Regions from separate parts of the Gardnerella sp. c10Ua_244 genome, predicted to be linked through region 2. Evidence: riboswitches for the same ligand, from Rfam matches in the RefSeq annotation. Region 2 holds a riboswitch; each other region holds the start of a gene.
What was found. A riboswitch is a leader RNA that binds a small molecule or an ion and turns the genes downstream of it on or off. The one in region 2 is predicted to bind thiamine pyrophosphate.
Positions count from the first base shown of each region.

Region 1 (3,129 bases), 130 kb from region 2:
CGCGGAAAAGCTCCCAGCTGAGCTTAGAAGCATCATCCTCAACCTTTTCCAAAGCCTGATACATTGGCACTGTTCCAATTGGCACAGGGGAGTTGCGCAAAATCCATTCGCGCGTTGTGTGAATATCGTTACCGGTGGAAAGATCCATAACGGTATCCGCACCCCACTTCGTGGCCCACGTAAGCTTTTCTACTTCTTCGTCGATAGATGACGTAACAGCAGAATTACCCATGTTTGCGTTGAGCTTAGTCAAGAAGCGCGAGCCAATAATCATAGGTTCAGCTTCAGGATGGTTAATATTGCAAGGAATTACAGCACGTCCGGCTGCAACTTCTTCGCGAACCAGCTCTACATCGCAATTTTCGCGCGTTGCAACATATTGCATTTCTGGAGTAGTGATTCCGTGGCGAGCGTACCACATTTGTGTAATCGGATGATCCGCGCCCTTCATTGGCTTATGCGTGCGTCCACGCCATTCTTTAGAAGCTTTGCCTCGCTTAATTGCGCGCTTGCCGTCGTCTTGAAGATTGCGCCTGCGACCCTCATATTCCACAACGTCACCGCGGTCGCGAATCCAGTCAAGGCGAAGCGGAGCCAAACCTTCCTTCGGATCGCACTTTGGACCTTCTGTATTGTAATCCTTAAAAGGCGGGTTAGGACCTACGCCAGGAGTATCCGAAAGCTTAATTTCCGTATAAGGAACTTCCAAATCATAAGAACCATATTCATACTCAAAATGAATTGGAGTTGTTTTGCGAATATGAGCTTTATCGCGCTGAGTGCATCCGCGAGCTGCAATGTCAACTCGCTGTTGTTTAGCTAATTTCGCAGCATCCTTTGCTTCTTTCGCATTAATAAAAGTTGGCTTCTTTTCTTGAGTTTCTGAAGATTTTGATTCAGAATTTTCTGCAACTATCACTCGCTTAGCGTAGCCGTGCTTTTCTTCACCTCGCACAGCTTTCCAATGTTCAACAAATTCACGCATAGTTGATTCTGGTGTTTCTGAAGAATACAATGCTTCAGAAACGAACCATCCTGCAGCCTTGGTGTGAGCGATTGTATCGATATCGTCGAGTGCAGTTCTTCCGCCAACTAGAACTGGAAAATCACTTGCGGAACAAATCGTATTAATTTTCGCTTCGTCCAGCGTTGTGTGATTTGCTTCCAATTCGTAAGCGGCAGTAGTGCTTTCGCATCCTTCTTCAGGATTGCGCATTGCTGTTACGCAAATGTAATCAATGCATCCATCTGGAAGTTCGTTTATTACTTTAACTAAGCTTTCGGTTTCAACAGATAAGCCGATTACAGCATCTTCGCCAAGAAGAGCGCGAGCCTCTCTAGGCTCCATGTCGCTTTGTGCTAAATGCACTCCGTCAACTTTGATGCTTTGATTGCGAGCTTGCCAAACGACATCAACACGCTCGTCGATAACAAAAGTTACAGAATCGCATTTGTTATTGTCTTCGATGATTTGTGCAATATCGCGTGCAATAGTAGTGATTTCTTTAGCGTTTTCATTGTTGCAATGAAGACGAATAAAAGTCGCTCCAGCGTGCAAAGCATCATCGACAATATCGGTAAGCGGACGATTATTACAAGCTTGTGGGTCTGCAATAAAGCAGGCGCTTAGATTAAATTGATTACGCATTGATGCGTACGGATAATTCGATGTCATACTAAAATCGTTGCTCCCTACGTTGTATTAACTAACAGGTTCGAAGGGTTAGGCAAACTAATACCATCTCAGCCTTCTTTCGAAAGCACCCCTGCAAAATGTCGAATTACCAGCAAGTTTACACGATTATGTGCATTTAATTGGTGGTGGGTATGTTGCGAATTTCTTTAGCGTTCGTGATGATTGATTGCGCGTGAAATAAAATCTCCCAAGCTTTGCACAATCTGCACGAGAATAATACAAAGGATAACAGCAACTGTCATCACATCGTATTGATAACGCTGGTATCCGTATCGTATTGCAATATCTCCGAGTCCGCCTGCGCCAACTGTTCCAGCCATTGCGGAGAATCCAAAAAGCGTAATAAATGTAAGCGCAGCTCCGCGAATTAGCGAAGGTAAAGCTTCCCACAGCAACACTTTGCAAACAATTTGCAATTTGCTTGCTCCAAAGCTTTGTGCTGCTTCAATTAAGCTTCCGTCAACTTCGGCTAAAGATTGTTCAACTACTCTAGCAACGAATGGTGCAGCCGTAATCACCAGAGGCACAATAGCCCCAGGAACTCCCAAAGAAGTGCCAACTATGAGACGAGTGAAAGGAATTATTGCAACTAATAAAATAATAAACGGCACAGAACGCACGATGTTAACAATCCAGCCTAGAACTGCGTTAATTGGCGCGTTGGGGCAAATGCCTTTTTTGTTTGATGTAATGAGAAGTACGCCAACTGGAAGTCCAATAAGGTATGCAAAAAGTGTTGCAACTGATGTCATTACGAGTGTGTCTTGCACGCCTTCAATAAGTAAGTTGCCGTAGTCGTTAAAAAATTGTGTAGCAGCTTCTAACATTGTTATTTCACCTCGTTGGTAAGCGCGTTTGTTTGTTCGTCTGTTTGTGCGTTTTCTGGCTTATTGTTAAGCTCGCTTGCAATCGTGCTTGTAATTTTAGCGCGATGATTTTCCTGTTTTTCATCTGCAATAAGAGTTCGCAAAATATCGCTTTGTGGATTTGCAAAAAGCGTATCAGTGTCACCTAATTCCACAATGCGTCCGCCATCAATCATTGCAACTCGGTCGCAAATATTTCGTGCTACAGCCAGCGAATGCGTAATAATAACAAGCGTTACGTTGAGTTCGCGGTTAATTCGGCTCAATAAATCAAGGATTTGCGCAGTAGTTGTGGAGTCAAGTGCGCTTGTTGCTTCGTCGCAAAGCATAATCGACGGATTATTCGCCAATGCTCGTGCAATTGCTACGCGCTGCTGCTGTCCGCCTGAAAGCTGGCTAGGGTAGCGGTTTGCAAAATCTTGTAAACCAACTAAGTCAAGTAAGTAGTTTGCGCGTTCTTCTCGTTCCTTTTTTGCAGTGTGATTCAGCTCTAATGGGAAAGTGACGTTTCGCAATACTGTACGCTGCTGGAAAAGGCTAAAATTCTGGAAAATCATGCCAATATTA
Region 1 is NZ_JARFVS010000002.1:172,745-175,873, reverse strand. It holds gene thiC (phosphomethylpyrimidine synthase ThiC) at 1-1,675, opposite strand, end outside; TPP riboswitch at 1,673-1,778, opposite strand; gene P0108_RS03935 (methionine ABC transporter permease) at 1,843-2,523, opposite strand; gene P0108_RS03930 (methionine ABC transporter ATP-binding protein) at 2,526-3,129, opposite strand, start outside.
Region 1: it holds a riboswitch for thiamine pyrophosphate, as region 2 does, so the genes downstream of both, thiC (phosphomethylpyrimidine synthase ThiC) here and allC (allantoate deiminase) in region 2, are expected to answer to the same signal.

Region 2 (3,129 bases):
TCAGTCAACAAACTGAGAAAATAACACTTGCGCTCGCAAATGCTCCAATACCATACGCATAAACAAACCTCCAACCAACACGCGCAAACGAACACACCGAAAGACACGCCTACGAACACGCCAAAAAACACACCAACAGAAACACCAAACGACACGCCAAAATAGGCAAGGGCTTGCATTTGTAAATATTTCGGGTATAGTAGTTACTCGTGCTTCGGCGCTGACATTGTTCAGTAAAGTTGCATTGCGGACATAGCTTAGTTGGTAAAGCGCAACCTTGCCAAGGTTGAGACCGCGGGTTCGAGTCCCGTTGTCCGCTCTAGGTCCGATGAGTTATTCGACCTTACGGTGGGTTAGCCAAGCGGTTAGGCAGCGGCCTGCAAAGCCGTATAGATGAGTTCGACTCTCGTACCCACCTCGATTAAGCTTCAAGCTTAATAAACAACCTGGGCGGTTGGCGCAGTGGTAGCGCACTTCCCTGACACGGAAGGGGTCACAAGTTCGAACCTTGTATCGCCCACTCGAAAGGATTGCCTTTCACGCATAATTAAAAAATTTTGGGTGATTGGCGCAGCGGCTAGCGCACTTCCTTCACACGGAAGGGGTCATAGGTTCGATTCCTATATCACCCACAATATGTTCGCAGTGTAGAAGCACTGCGTTTTTTGTTATCTGGCTATTTTTTATTTCCTAACTTACATATGAAAATTTTTTGCAGCCGAACATACCTGCAACCACAAATGGAAGCAATATCTCATATCAGTCAACAAATCAACCAATCAATCAACCAGCCAAGCAAGCAACCAGCCAACCAGTCAACCAAGCATTTCTTCACAAAAACACACATGATAATGTTCATTTTGAGTTCATTTAATATCGTGCTATACTCATCCGAGTACAGTGAAAATTGCAGGGGTACTGGAAACAGTTGAGAAACACCCTTTGAACCTGTTTTGTTAAGACATGCGTAGGGAGCAATTACAGTAAGTGATTTCTTTCTGTCACGATTTTCGTGATATCTTGCGTTGCCACAAAGTAGTAGCAATTACACGAGTATCAACTAAACAAAAACCAAAAAATATCCGCCTGAATGTCACTTTTGGGAAAACTTGCACAAGTGAGGAGGAATACTGCACATGATTGATAGCAGCATAAGTGCTGAAACTATAGAATCAGCCATAAGCTGGCTTGCAGGATTCACAGAAAAACCAGGAGAACAAGGAGTTACTCGACCTCTTTACACAAAATCTTGGAAACAGGCTCTTTTTGCTCTTCGTCAACGATTTGAAAAACTCGGTATGACTGTGGAATTCGACCAAGTTGGAAACCTAATTGCAACTGTTGAAGGATGCGAAAAACCAGAAAGCATAATAGCTTGCGGATCGCATATTGACACAGTTTCAAGAGGAGGTCGTTTTGACGGCCAACTTGGAATAGTTGCAGCCTATTTAGCAATTAAGAATTTACTTACTAGATATGGAAAGCCAAAGAAAAGTCTTCGCATTATCTGCTTAGCAGAAGAGGAAGGCTCACGTTTCCCATACGTATTCTGGGGTTCAAAGAATTTCTTCGGGCTAGCCAAAAAAGAAGACGTAGAAAATATTTGCGACAGTGAAGGTGTTCCTTTCGAAACAGCAATGCGTGAAGCTGGGTTCAATTATCAAACAACTCAACCTAAGTTCGCAAATCTTGAAGCCTGGATTGAGCTACACATTGAGCAGGGACCAACGCTTTACAGCAATCACGAAGATTTAGGTATTATCACTAGCATTGCCGGTCAGCACCGTTGGGATGTTCATCTTAAAGGCGTACAAAATCACGCTGGCACAACAATGATGTCCTACAGGCACGATGCAGTAGATTGCATGTCTCATATAATCGCCAAGAATCTTGACAAAGCTAAGCAAGCAGGCGACCCACTGGTACTTACTTTCGGTAGAATCAGCGTAGTTCCAAATCAAGTAAATATTGTTCCTGGAGAAGTTACTTTTTCAATGAACTGCCGTCATACAGATAAAGCTTTTCTTGATAAATTCTTGCAGGAACTCGACGAGGACATTCACGAAACTGCCAAGTCTTATGGCATTACAGCGCAGATTGATAAGTGGATGTCTGACGATCCTACACCACTTAGCAACGATATTATTAATCTTTTGAAAGATCAAGCTAATAAGCAAGGTTATGCGTACAGAGTCATGCATTCAGGTGCTGGTCAAGATACGCAAATTTTTGCTCCGTTTGTAAAATCCGGAATGATTTTCGTTCCTTCAAAAGATGGTATTAGTCACGCTCCAGAAGAGTACACAGATCCACAAGACGCTGTTCACGGAGTAAAGCTTTTACGAGATGCTCTGCATAGTTTGGCTTATGAGGACTAACGAAAACCAACTAAAAGATAACGGAAACCAAACGAAAACCAAACGAAAACCAAAAAGAAATAGAAATTTAGGAAGGACGTAAAAGGCATATACGATGCAAACTTCACTGCTTAATTAATCGCAGCGAAGAAAAGTGAATATCGAATGAGAGTACAACGCTTATTCACGAATAAGAGGCTGATACGAAGGGGCGCACCACCACGGGTACGATATCCTTTCGTATCTTTTTTATTTTTGAGCAAAGTTGCGATTATTACTTTCAAAAAACTCAAAACACAAAACACAAAAAAGAATCAAATTTACAAACAAGAAAAGTAAGGAGGTGCGCATGCAAATTAGTAAACTGCTACAAGACGAGCCAGTAGCTAGTAAAAACTTGGAATGTTACCGCGAGCGCGGCTACACTAACGAAGATTTACTGCCAAAGCCGCAAGAAAAACGCACAATGAGCGCTCTTAATTTTTGCACTTTGTGGATGCAGTCTGTACACAATATTCCTAATTATGCTGCAGTTGGCGCGTTCCTTTTGATGGGATACTCTCCAATTTACGTAATGATTGGTATCATGCTTGGCGCAATTCTTACAGCAATTGTCATGGTTGCTAACGGTGTTGTAGGATCCAAATACGGCATACCGTTTTCTATGCATTTGCGCGCAACATACGGAAAAGCAGGCGCTCAACTACCAGGATTCCTTAGGGGAGTAGTTGCTGCAATATGCTGGTATGGCATTCAAACATATATAGGCGCG
Region 2 is NZ_JARFVS010000002.1:45,785-48,913, forward strand. It holds tRNA gene P0108_RS03380 (tRNA-Gly) at 247-319, shown strand; tRNA gene P0108_RS03385 (tRNA-Cys) at 348-418, shown strand; tRNA gene P0108_RS03390 (tRNA-Val) at 449-520, shown strand; tRNA gene P0108_RS03395 (tRNA-Val) at 560-632, shown strand; TPP riboswitch at 902-991, shown strand; gene allC (allantoate deiminase) at 1,137-2,378, shown strand; gene allW (allantoin permease) at 2,707-3,129, shown strand, end outside.

Region 3 (3,129 bases), 460 kb from region 2:
CGCGAGCATCCTTAAGCGCAAGAAATACACTGCCGACACCAATAAAAATAAGAGTAAACACAATTAACAAATACGCAACTCCAACGCCCAAAGTAGTGGCATTAAAAGTTTGCGGTGCGAAGCCGAACCAGCCAGCAGGAGCGCCATAATTGAGGAAATTATAAGGCGCGCGCATTGCATGAACACCCCAACGAACACCAGCAAACTCGCTAAGCATAGCAGCATAAGCAACATAAGCAAGAGGCGGAACAGTAGAAACATACAAATGTGCGCGAGTAGAGCGGAAACGATAATCAAAAAGCACAAAATCAGCGATTGCAAGAAGCGGCGCAACTGCGTGAACGCAAAGGCTGCTGCATCCGTTATTCATGTAAGCGCCAACGAAACCAAGCTTATTGGTAGGTGCTAAGAAACACAGGTACAAAGTGAATGTGACAGCAATTGAGATAGTCATCATGAATTTGAAAATGTACCAAGCGTTGGATTTTGAGTCGAACCATGCGCAAGATGCTGCGGAATCTTGCTGCGCTGCTGAATCTACAGAATTACGAGCACGCATAAACGCAGCTGTATCAAGCAAAAGCGATCCAGCAAGAGTTACGCAAATCATCAGGTTAGAAAGATTCGTAAAATAAGTGAAGGTCATTAAGCCTTCCCACGAAGCAGCCATACCATAAACAGATGCGATGATTGCAATCGCACGTATTGCTGTGCGCGTCGCGTATTCGCGCGCTGTGAGCGGAGTCTTTTGTTCTAGCATGGAATCGTTTGCCATGTTATCTCGCTTTCGTAACTTCTATAATCTACTATTGTTTACTTATATTTATGTTTACACAGTTGCAAGCGAAAATATGTAGAAGAAGTTGCAAAAATGCGGCGCGATTTTTGTAGATTCCTGCAAGCGCTGCGAAACGTCGGGAATTTTCCAGCAAATGCTCCACGAAACTACCAACCAGAGACACGAACGCAGAACACAAACTGCACCAGCGTCCCAAAACAAACAAAATCAGACACTAGCGCAGAAACCCATCTGCATCAGTGTCCCAAAACAAGCAAAATCAGACACTCACGCAGAAGAAAGTAAGTCACGAACAAAAGATATAGTCGAAGGATGGTTCGGAGTGCGCATTTGCCGCAAAATCGCGGGCGGCGCTGAGATTACATCCGTAAAACCTGATCTAGATAGTGCTAGCGAAGGGAAACATTATGACAACATGCAACACTGAAAAAACAACTAACTGCAACGAAGCAAACGAATACTGCACAAGCTCAACAACGCAAGTCGACACATGCTTCTCTGTACGCGCACGCCGCCGCATGTTTCTTAACGACGTGCGTCAATGTATCGAACGCGTGCGCACACAGCAGCCACTCACCCATTGCATCACGAACGTAATCGTGCAAGACATTACAGCCAACGCACTACTCGCTGCAGGAGCGTCGCCGATTATGGTAACCGACCCAGAAGAAGCGCATGCACTTGCGCAAATTGCCACAGGCGTGCTCATAAACGTTGGCACATTCCATCAGCCAGAAACTTCCGAATACATGCGCGCAGCTGTTGAAGGATGCGAAAAAGCCGATACTCCGTGGGTGCTTGACCCGGTTGGAATCGGCGTTCCAGCACTTGCTCCACGCGCGCGCTTTATACACGAAATTATTAAGCACCACCCTACCGTAATTCGCGCAAACGCTTCCGAAATCATGGCGCTTGCAGGCAAAGAGAGCAACGGCAAAGGTGTGGATTCTCACGATAACGTGAACGATGCTCTTCAAGCCGCGCGCGAATTAGCAAAAAAGTACGGCTCAGTAGTGGCAATTTCTGGCGAAAAAGACGCGATTTACGCTCACGGTTGCTTAGCTCGCGTAACCGGCGGACATAAAACTATGACTAAAGTAGTTGGAACCGGTTGCGCTTTGGGAGCGTTGGTTGCAGCATACGTTGGCGCAAACCCGGAACGTCCGCTCGCAGCAACTGTTGCAGCACACGTGCACGCAGCAGCGGCTGGAACTTGGGCAGCTCGCCAAACCACAGCTCCCGGCACTTTCCGCACATTGTGGATGGATGCGCTTTCAACTCTTAGCGTAAACGACATGTTTAGTTTGACAAATATTGAGTTTACGGTGGAGCCTGTTGATTGGACACTGTATTTGGTAACGGATCCGCGCATGGGAAGTCGCCCGGAAGAAGAAGTTGCAGTAGAGTCAGTTGAAGGCGGAGTTACAGTTGTGCAATTGCGCGATAAGTATTCCGACGACGCTGAAATTTCAGCAAAGGCGAAGAAGTTGCGTCATGCGCTTATTGATTCTGAGCACGGCGATGTGCCTGTATTCATAGACGATCATGTTGATTGCGCAGCTCAGCTTGGTTTCAACTTGCACGTTGGGCAAAAGGATACGCCGTTTGTTGAGGCTCGAAAAGCGATGCCGGCAGAGTGGATGGTTGGGCTTTCTTGCGCTCGACCGGATTTGATGGAGAAAGCTTACCGCGAGTGCAAAGAAAATGACGTTCCGCTGCCGGATGTGATTGGCATTGGTGCAGCTTTTGAAACACATACGAAAGCGCACGACGTGCCGCCGCTGGGAGTTGACGGAGTGAACGAAGTGGCGAAAGTTGCGCACTCTATGGGCGTAAAAACGTTAGCAATTGGCGGAATTCACGAGAACACAGTGTTCCCTATTCGAGGTCTTGAACTTGACGGAGTTTGCACAGTGTCGGCGCTTATGTGCGCTGAGGATGCTGGGAAAGTTGCGCGTGAGCTTAAAAGCGTGATTACTGAGTAAAGCGAACACGCAAGCATGTCGTCAGCGCACACAAAATGCAATCTGCGCCAGTAACAAAAAAACGCAAATATACGTTACTAACGCAGCGCGCCAATATCACGCAGTTTGCTGCAAGATTCGCACGGAGTGGTTTACAGGTCCATGACCGCGCTCGCCGCCGCGCCCAACATGTAATTCACTTCCAGAAGCAATCGCTTCTCGAAGCCACGCCGTTGACCATTCAAGTGCGCAAAGTACAGTATCGTGATCGCTCAAATTCTTTTCCTCGCGCAAAGCAAGCCCAATTTTCGTAGCAAGTGCGGAAGAAAGCGAGCAGCCAGTTCCGTGAGTTGTGCTTGTTTCAAC
Region 3 is NZ_JARFVS010000002.1:504,676-507,804, forward strand. It holds gene P0108_RS05260 (hypothetical protein) at 1-775, opposite strand, end outside; TPP riboswitch at 1,108-1,217, shown strand; gene thiM (hydroxyethylthiazole kinase) at 1,207-2,784, shown strand; gene thiD (bifunctional hydroxymethylpyrimidine kinase/phosphomethylpyrimidine kinase) at 2,881-3,129, opposite strand, start outside.
Region 3: it holds a riboswitch for thiamine pyrophosphate, as region 2 does, so the genes downstream of both, thiM (hydroxyethylthiazole kinase) here and allC (allantoate deiminase) in region 2, are expected to answer to the same signal.

Region 4 (3,129 bases), on a different contig from region 2:
CCTTGAATGCGCTGTAACCAGCATATTGAGCAGTAGAACCAAGCTCTTCCTCAATCTCAAGTAAGCGGTTGTACTTAGCAATACGCTCGCCACGAGCAGGAGCACCAGTCTTGATTTGGCCGGTGTTCTTAGCAACAGCAAGATCAGAAATGGTGGTATCTGGGGTTTCGCCAGAACGGTGAGAAACCATGGAAGTGAAGCCATTCTTGGTTGCAAGCTCAATAGCGTCGAGAGTCTCGGTAACGGAACCAATCTGGTTCAACTTCACGAGCAAGGAGTTAGCTGCACCAAGCTCAATACCCTTAGCCAAACGCTTTGGATTGGTGACAAGCAAGTCATCGCCAACGAACTGCAAACGATCACCAAGACGCTTGGTGATTTCTGCCCAATCATCCCATCCTTCTTCCTGGAATGGATCTTCAATGGAAACGATTGGATACTCGTTGATGAGCTTCTCGTAGTAATCAAGCATGTAAGCAGATTCGCGCTCTTCGCCATCGAAACGATACTTACCAGTTTCCTTGTTGTAGAACTCAGAAGAAGCAACGTCAAGAGAAATACCAATCTGCTTGCCTGGCTCGTAGCCAGCGGCTGCAATTGCATCCATGATGTACTTCAAGGAATCCTCATTGGACTTCATCTTTGGAGCGAAGCCACCTTCGTCGCCAAGACCAGTAGCCAAGCCTTCCTTCTTCAAAACATTCTTCAAGGTGTGATAAACCTCAACACCAGCGCGCAAAGCATCGCTGTAGGTTGCGAAACCGTAAGGAGAAATCATGTACTCCTGAATATCGGTTGCGAAATCAGCGTGAGCACCACCGTTCATGATGTTCATGTTTGGAACTGGAAGAATGTGACCATTGGTGCCGCCAATGTAGCGGTACAACGGAAGCTGAGCGGATTCAGCAGCAGCGTAGAGAGCAGCGAGGGAAACGCCGAGAATTGCGTTAGCACCAAGCTTGCCCTTGTTTGGCGTGCCATCAAGCTCAATCATCGTCTCATCAAGAGCGCGCTGATCGGTGGCATCCATGCCAATAACCTTAGGTGCAATTACCTCGTTGACAGCCTTAACAGCTTCCAACGTGCCCTTGCCTTGATAACGGGACTTGTCGCCATCGCGACGTTCCCAAGCTTCAGCCTCACCAGTAGAAGCACCAGAAGGCACTAAACCAATACCCTGAGCGCCATCTTCGGTCTCCAAATAAACCTGAACAGTAGGATTTCCACGAGAATCCAAAATTTCGCGTGCATATACGCTTTCAATAGCTGCCACAACTACTCCTTTATACCTATGGGTTGTGATGACTCTTTTAAGATTAGTGCGTTTTATGGACGTTATATTGAGTACCAGCGTATTTATGCCGTGAACGTTCACAATATTTTGATTCAACTCGAGTCATATGAGCCAATTGTATATTTTTAAGCAATATTGTTTATAAATATCGATTTAAAATATACTTGTCCATACCCTTAAGTGATAATGACCTCAGACACGGGGTGCGCAACTACATCGTGCCAAACAACAATACATATAGTGTTGCGCTGAGAATACACTCGTTGAACCTGATATAGCTAAAACTATCGAAGGGATTGTCGCATGACTTACAGTTCGCCTAATAAAGCGAAGAACATATTGAAGATTGCATTTAAAGCGGTATCTTCATGTAAAGTGTGGATTTCAACTATCCTCATTTTGGTTTTGTGGTTTTTCACAACTCTTTCTCCAACCGAAGACCGTTCTTTGCCATCCCCATATGAAGTAATACAAGCTTTTATTGATTTAAACAACGAAGGCATATTATTAAAATCCTTAGGAATAAGTATTTTACGAGTTCTTTTAGGACTTTTGTTAGGAATTATTTTTGCTGTTCCTGCAGGCGTACTTGCGGGAGGCAGTAAGCTTGGCAATATTGTAGTTGATAAACCAAGCCACATGTTGAGGTCAATTCCATTCCCGGCTTTAGCTCCAATATTAATAATTTTCCTCGGAATAGATGAAACGATGAAAATAGCGCTTATAGCTGTTGGCGTTTTTGGACCTATGTACGTTAATATTCGCGACGGAGTGCGTAATATTGATCCGAAACTTCTCGAATTAGCGCAGGTTTATCACGTTAAAAAATCTACTATTTTTATATCTATTTTGCTTCGCGGTACACTTCCAAGTTTTATGACAGGTTTGCGATTTGCAATATCTGTAGCATGGGTTGCATTAGTGACTTGCGAAACAGTCAATTCTTCTATTGGAATTGGATACATTCTTTCAAGAGCGCAAGAATTCTTTAGGCCAGATCAAATGATGGCATGCGTTATTATGTACGCAATTGCAGGTCTTGGATCTGAGCTTACTGCAAACATATTAGAGTATCTTCTTATACCCGAACGCAGATTAGATAGAAAATCACGCCAATAATCTAGTAGTATCAACATTTTTCTAAAGTTAACTACTTTTTAAAATGCATTAAATTGCTTTTTAAGAATCAGTCAATATTTAGAATCAACAACCAAATAATAACAACCAAACAAACAACAGATAAACAAAACAACAAACAAAACAACAAACAAAAGGAACTATATATCATGGCTAATTTAAAAATGCGATTTTCTAAAAAGAGCATTATTGCATTAATCTGCGCTGCTTGTGCAACTGTATCTCTTGCAGCTTGCGGAAGCTCACAAAAATCATCAAACGCTTCTTCAAAAGAAGATGCTGGAACTATGAGAGTTGCTTATCTTTCTACAGCAAATTATTTAACTACTTTGAAAAATGAGAAATTCCTTCAAGAAGAATTTGGTAAATCTAAAGTAGTTTACACTGGTCCTTACACTCCAGTTGATGGTCTTACTGCTGTTATGAGCGGAAATGCAGATGCTACAACTACTGGAACCGGACGCTTCATTGATTTGATTGCTGAAGGACAACCATGGGTAGCTTTTGCGCTCGAATATTACAATGGTGATTCTCAAGGAATCGTTGCATCCGCAAAAAGCGGCGTGAAAACACTAAAAGACTTATACGGAAAGAAAGTTGCTATTATTCACAACGGTGATACTGGCGATTACATGCTTCACCGCGCATTTGATAAAAGCGGTTTAGACGTTTCTAAAGTTAACAAAGTTGAGATGAGC
Region 4 is NZ_JARFVS010000003.1:84,749-87,877, forward strand. It holds gene eno (phosphopyruvate hydratase) at 1-1,273, opposite strand, end outside; TPP riboswitch at 1,484-1,608, shown strand; gene P0108_RS05775 (ABC transporter permease) at 1,598-2,413, shown strand; gene P0108_RS05780 (ABC transporter substrate-binding protein) at 2,581-3,129, shown strand, end outside.
Region 4: it holds a riboswitch for thiamine pyrophosphate, as region 2 does, so the genes downstream of both, P0108_RS05775 (ABC transporter permease) here and allC (allantoate deiminase) in region 2, are expected to answer to the same signal.